DNA from 2 places in the Gottfriedia sp. NPDC057948 genome. Region 1 is predicted to be linked to the other one. Evidence: a T-box and tRNA genes for the amino acid it is inferred to sense, from the RefSeq annotation. Region 1 holds a T-box; the other holds one or more tRNA genes.
What was found. A T-box is a leader RNA that pairs with one kind of tRNA and senses whether it is charged. The one in region 1 lies ahead of metG (methionine--tRNA ligase), so its partner is inferred to be a tRNA-Met.
Positions count from the first base shown of each region.

Region 2: it has a tRNA-Met gene. The T-box ahead of metG (methionine--tRNA ligase) is inferred to sense a tRNA for this amino acid. The anticodon was not compared.

Region 1 covers NZ_JBHVPN010000005.1:69,919-73,345, reverse strand. Annotated here, with positions in the region: gene ACFVRR_RS10740 (FAD-dependent oxidoreductase) at 1-65, shown strand, start outside; gene ACFVRR_RS10735 (DUF2935 domain-containing protein) at 262-1,080, shown strand; gene ACFVRR_RS10730 (pentapeptide repeat-containing protein) at 1,221-1,694, opposite strand; T-box leader at 1,893-2,166, shown strand; gene metG (methionine--tRNA ligase) at 2,219-3,427, shown strand, end outside.
Region 2 covers NZ_JBHVPN010000004.1:60,792-64,218, forward strand. Annotated here, with positions in the region: gene ACFVRR_RS08715 (DUF1189 domain-containing protein) at 1-721, opposite strand, end outside; tRNA gene ACFVRR_RS08720 (tRNA-Asn) at 1,036-1,110, shown strand; tRNA gene ACFVRR_RS08725 (tRNA-Met) at 1,123-1,199, shown strand; tRNA gene ACFVRR_RS08730 (tRNA-Ser) at 1,212-1,301, shown strand; gene ACFVRR_RS08735 (superoxide dismutase) at 1,536-2,144, shown strand; gene ACFVRR_RS08740 (MFS transporter) at 2,262-3,427, shown strand, end outside.

The DNA.
Region 1 (3,427 bases):
CGATTAATGTTATTAGTCAATTAGATGGGAAACGATATGTTGATCACGATGTTTTGAAATCATAGTCTATGATTAAATAAATAATTTAGCATTACTTCTATCAAAGAGCATTACTTCTATCGAAGTAATGCTTTTTTTATAAACTAATATTAAATTTTAGTAGACTTATAGCTAATCTACTTAATAAAGATGTATCTGTAATAATTCATTTTTTCATCAATATATTAGAAAGTGAAATGAATCATGTTAGGAGGGGGCCGATTGTCGGATGCATTTATAGCACGTTCTTTAGATGAAATTCTGTTTTGGTCAAGGATTATGAAAGAGCATTCACTCTTTCTTAAATTAGGCTTTAATTGTGATGATACTGAGTTAATTCAAGAGGCAGACCAATTTTATCAAGTTTTTGAAGCAATAGGAAATAAAGCCCAATCATTTTCGCTTCAAACGGATCCTCAGCAAATTAAACAGTTTAACAATGAGGTTCATCAAGCAGCTTCCATGATTTGGGCCTATAAGCGGAAAATCCTTAACTTACTCCTTACTTGTAAAATAACGGGCAATAACTTTCCATTATTAGTTGACCATACAAGTAGAGAAGCAGCCTATTTTGCAAATCGCTTGACTGAATTAAATAATGGTCAACTCCAACCGCTACCTGCTGCAATTATCCAGGAAAATGTTTTCTTTTTAAGAATTATGGCAGACCATGCAAAATTTATCGGACATTTATTAGATCCATCAGAAAGAAAACTAGTAGATCAAGCGAGGGAATTTAGCCATGATTTTGATCAACTTCTATACCAAGCCGTAGATTTAGAATCAATGAGGCCACAATCGGAAACAGTTCCGATTCTTGACCAATTCCTTGATGAAAACCGTGTATCGGTAAAATCACTTAGAGATTTTAAGAAGACAGCTCGCGACCTAATAGAAGCTTGTAGAATTAAAAGTATCATTCACCCACTGCTTGCAGATCATGTATTTAGAGAAGCAGAGCGATTTTTGCATATAATTGACGCGTTTGAAGCACAGTTAACAGGAACAGGGAATAGGAATATTGTACTGGACGACCACTAAGAACAACGCAAGTTACCAAAATAGACACGAAAAAAGAATCTGATTAAAGATTCTTTTTTTATAGCGCATTGAAATGGGTAGCATAAGTACATAGGTAGAAAAGGGTTTAAATAATTGATAACATACTTTTTATGTAGAAATTATTTCCTCTCACTATAACTCTTTAACAAATCTTCAACTAAAATGCCATTAATTTTCAATCCTGATAAATTGCAATTTATGATTTCGACATGACTTAAATCACAGTCCGTAAACTGACTATTTGTTAAATAGCAATTCTCAAATTTAATAGAATTAGCGTGATCGTCAATATTTAAATCATCCGGAATGACAATATTGCGGAAGCTTGTTCCAGCTAAATGAACATGATCAATTATTAAGTCTCTTAAATTACCATTTGTTATTTTTGTATTAGACAAATTAACATCTGAAATTCGAGTTCCGAATAAATTCACGTCATTTAATTCCAGATTTCTCATGTTTGCATTTGTAAATTTCGAATTTGCCAAGCTTACATTATTAAAGTCTAAATTATCAGCTCTTACTTCATTAAAAGTTGAAAAAGACATATCTGTTTTTTGTAACTCAAATAATGCAGTCTTCCAATTTGACATTACATCTCCTCCTAAAGCTTTGATAATTGAATATATTTAACTTAGTTCCTGAGAATCCCTTCACTCTTATTCATTTTTAATTTCGACAAATAGTTGAATCAACTTTTATTTTGTAATCATACTATATAAAAATCTATAATCGTTTTGAAATAGTTTGACTTTTCAATATCTTTTTTATAAAATCTTTTTAACATTTGAATAAAAGCAATGAAGAGGAAAAGTAGAATAATGTTATTTTTTACAGAGAGCTTCGGTAGCTGAAAAGAAGCATGAATACTTATTTGAACAATGGCCTCGGAGCTTCGTACTGAACGTATATTTCATATTAGTAGGCTACGACAAGAGTTGGCACTTGTTACCAAAGTCACAGTATATAAGCATTTTTATGCTTTTCGTACTTGCAAAGACAAATGTATGCAAATACTTTGTGAACTAAGGTGGTACCACGTGGATATTAAACCTCGTCCTTATCTTTTATAGATAGGGGCGAGGTTTTTTGCATTTATAAATTAGGAGGAATTGGAATGGATATTTTTATTGGAGGAGCTTGGCCTTATGCAAATGGTTCATTACATTTGGGGCATATTGCAGCTTTACTGCCAGGTGATATTCTAGCTCGATATTTTCGTTTGAAAAAAGCGAATGTATTATACGTTTCAGGAAGTGACTGTAATGGGACACCTATTGCTATTAAAGCAAAACAAGAAAATGTAACTTATAAAGAAATTGCAGATCGTTACCACCTTGAATTTGAGGATAACTTTAAGAAATTAGGATTTACCTATGATTTTTATACAAGGACAGACGCACAGCATCATCATCATACTGTACAAGAAATTTTCTTAACTTTATTACAAAATGGGTTAATTTATAAAAAAGAAATTGAACAATGTTATTGTGAAGAATTTGAACAATTTTTACCAGATCGTTATGTAGAAGGAAATTGTCCAAATTGTGGTCAACATGCGCGTGGAGATCAGTGTGATTATTGCTCTGCTATTTTAGATCCTTTAGATTTATTAAATAAAACATGTAAGTTATGTGGAAATCCTCCATCCGTAAAAAACACAGAGCACTTTTATTTTTCATTAAGCAAGTTACAAGATGAGCTAAAGGAATATGTTGATTTTGCTAAAATGAGTGGATGCTGGCGTTCGAATGCGATCCAATTAACAGAACGATATTTAAATGAAGGGCTACATGACCGAGCAGTATCAAGGGATTTGCCAAATGGAGTAAGCGTGCCAGTAAAAGGGTACGAAAAGAAGAAAATTTATGTGTGGATTGAAGCAGTATCTGGTTATTATTCGGCAAGTAAACAATGGGCACTTAGCACGAATCAAGATGTCACCAGCTTTTGGCAAAAAGAAACAATTTCATATTATATTCATGGTAAAGACAATATACCGTTTCATTCAATTATTTGGCCATCTATTTTAATTGGTTTAAAAAAAGAGGCACTTCCAACTCATATTGTTTCAAATGAATATTTGACGCTTGAGAAGAAAAAACTGTCCACTAGTAAAAACTGGGCTGTATGGGTACCATATTTAATCGAAAAATATCATCCTGATTCAATCCGATATTTTTTAACAATAAATGCTCCAGAAAATAGGGATACTGATTTTTCTTGGAGGGAATTTATTTTTAGTCATAATAGTGAGCTATTAGGCGCATATGGGAATTTTGTAAACCGCACATTAAAGTTTCTTGAAAAGTACTATTATGGTGTA
Region 2 (3,427 bases), on a different contig from region 1:
ACATAGCAACTGTTAATATTATAAAAATTAACGTTTGGAATGAAATATTTACTTTCAATAATCCTAGCAATAAATAGAGAACAGTAGGTAGTGTTAAACTATACGAAACCATTGCAAAGCGTTGTCTAAAAGGCAAGTGCTTAGTCGACTTAAATAAAGATGCTAAAAACGCTAATAATGTAGCAATTATAAATATGGAGATACTATAACCTAAATAAAATAAGAAAAATAACGCGATTAAGACTACTGGAAGTGCTTCTTTTATATTTTCAATAAATTTTGAAACGTCCGCTTTATTTATTACTCTTGATTTTAATGAAGGGTAAGGGAAATCTTGTTCGCCTTTATCATTTTTCATTATTATTCTATTTTTTAATACCACAAAGGCATACTGTTCATTTTTTAATTTTGTAGGTATAACTGTTTCCTTTGGATAAAAAGCATATTTATACTCGCCGATATTTCGTTCGAATGGCGTATTGTCGTTTATTTTTATTGATCCTTTGGTTAAAGTAATTGATTGAATATTATCTTTAAGCAGATCAGAAACATTATTGACCTGAAGCTTCACATCTTTTACTAATGAAAAGAATCCAGGAAGAGTATATAAAATTGCTAGTAGGAAAAGAAAAAAGATTGTTTTACCGATTTTTTGGAGTCTATATCTTGATATTGTTTTTGGAGAGTATAAACTAAACCAAAATTGTTTAAATATATTCATAAACTCATCCTTTCTTATTTAATGTTATTTCACTTCCCGAAATTTATTATGTAGCTTTCGGGCTATTTTGTATATTATAATCTTTTTTTGGTAATTGAATATTAAACTTTAATTAAAATGATAAGAGCATATAAGAAGAGGAAGATAATGGTTTTAGGATCGTATTTAAGTTTGGCTTTAAATCACGATAAAACAATTTATTTTCACTAAAAAATAGTTAATATAAATTAATAATCAAAATAATTATAAAAAGTGTTGACGTCTAGTTCGAAACATGATAAATTAAATATTGTCTTAAGGACAACAGGAATTATTCCGCAGTAGCTCAGTGGTAGAGCACTCGGCTGTTAACCGAGTGGTCGTAGGTTCGAATCCTACCTGCGGAGCCATTTATATAGTTTGGCGGTGTAGCTCAGCTGGCTAGAGCGTACGGTTCATACCCGTGAGGTCGTGGGTTCGACTCCCTCCGCCGCTACCAATATTTTATTATGGAGTAATACCCAAGTCCGGCTGAAGGGATCGGTCTTGAAAACCGACAGGGGTGTAACAGCCCGCGGGGGTTCGAATCCCTCTTACTCCTTAATTAGTGAAAAAGTCTTCAACGATCATGTTGAAGACTTTTTTCGTTTTTGGTTTATAAATTAATCTAGAATGATTTTTTATCTTCTTTGATCCAAATTCTTAAATAATTTTCTTCCAAAAATTAATCTTTTTTACTTTCTTTCCCTTTTCTCAAGCATTACTATTGAAATCTTTCTGTTTATTTGATAACTTTAAATTGAAATTCACTATTATCTTTGGGAGGAAATAAAAAATGTCAAAATTTGAATTACCACAATTACCTTATGCTTATGATGCATTAGAGCCACACTTTGATAAAGAAACAATGAATATTCACCACACTCGTCACCACAATACATATGTAACAAACTTAAACGCTGCTTTAGAAGGTAAAGAAGTAGCTGCATCTTCAATTGAAGAATTAATTTCAAACTTAGATGCACTTCCAGAAGGTATCCGTACAGCTGTACGTAACAATGGTGGTGGACATGCTAACCATAGCTTATTCTGGACTTTATTAACTCCAGAAGGCACAGGCACTCCAGTTGGTGAAGTTGCTGAAGCAATTAACGCTAAATTCGGTAGCTTAGATGAGCTTAAAGCTGCTTTCACTCAAGCTGCATTAACTCGTTTTGGTTCTGGTTGGGCTTGGTTAGTAGTAAACAATGGTGAGTTAGAAGTGACTAGCACAGCTAACCAAGATTCACCTTTAATGGAAGGCAAAACGCCTATCTTAGGTTTAGATGTATGGGAGCATGCTTACTACTTAAACTACCAAAACAAACGCCCTGACTACGTTGGTGCATTCTGGAATGTAGTAAACTGGGAAAAAGTAGAAGAATTATACCAAGCTGCTAAATAATTTATAAAAAATGAACACTACTTAATTTATTTAAGTAGTGTTTTTTTTTATGGTTAAAAAAAGGATAAATTTTCATTTACTCGGAAAACTAGTTCATGAGACAAAGGAGAGTTTATGATGAGTAAGTGGAAATTTTTATTAGGTGACGTAGATTTAAATAAAGATTTAATTCTTTTACTAAGTGTCGGTGGATTGTTTACTTTAGCGACAGCTTTATCTAGCACATTTGTAAATGTTTATTTGTGGAAGCAATCAAATAATTATTTACCAATTGCTTCGTACCAATTTTCGATCGCATTTTTTCAAGCTCTTACATTCGTAATAGCAGGTAGATTAGCTAAAACCATTGATCGAGTTGTCATTTTAAGAGCGGGTATTTCGTTTTTGGCAATATTCTACATAGTCGTTTTACTATTTGAAACGAATACATTATTAGCAACAATTTTAATTGGAGCGATTTTAGGAATAGGAAATGGCTGTTACTACTTAGCGTTTAACTTATTAACGTTTGAAGTTACAGAACCTGAAACTAGACAATTTTTTAATGGTTTTTTAGGGTTAATTAATTCGTTCTCAGGAATGCTTGGCCCATTTATAGCTGGAGCGATTATTTCTTCAATGATTGGAAATAAAGGTTATCATTTTGTGTTTCTTGCTGCAGTTATTTTATTTATATGTGCAGTGGTCTTAAGTTGCTTCTTAGTTAGACGGGAACTTGATAGTGAGTTCAATATTAAGCGCGTCATTCAAGAAAGAAAATTAAATGATAATTGGCGGAGAGTAACATATGCTAATTTCTTTCAGGGGATTCGTGAAGGGATTTTTATGTTTGTAATTTCAATTTATATTTTCTTATCGACAGGAAGTGAATTTGCATTAGGGAAATACGGATTAATTACATCGTTAATTAGCTTTATTACCTATTATATTGTTACAAGAATTATTAAAGAAAATTTTAGAATGAAAGCTATATTTATTGGTGGTTTTTTACTATTTTGCTCTGTTTTTGTAATCGCTTTTAAAGTTTCATTTCCTTTATTAATCATTTACGGTGCAATAATTTCTTTGGCATATCCAATCATTTTAGTACCTTACTTATCTTTAACATATGATATAATAGGAAAATCGTATAAGGCCAGGGAATATAGAGTGGAATATATCGTTATACGTGAAGTGTATTTAAATAGCGGTAGAATGTTTTCTATTGCCGTTTTCATTGTATGTACATCACTATTCCAGCCAGAACAATTTATTCCATTATTAATGTGTTTATTTGGTGCAGG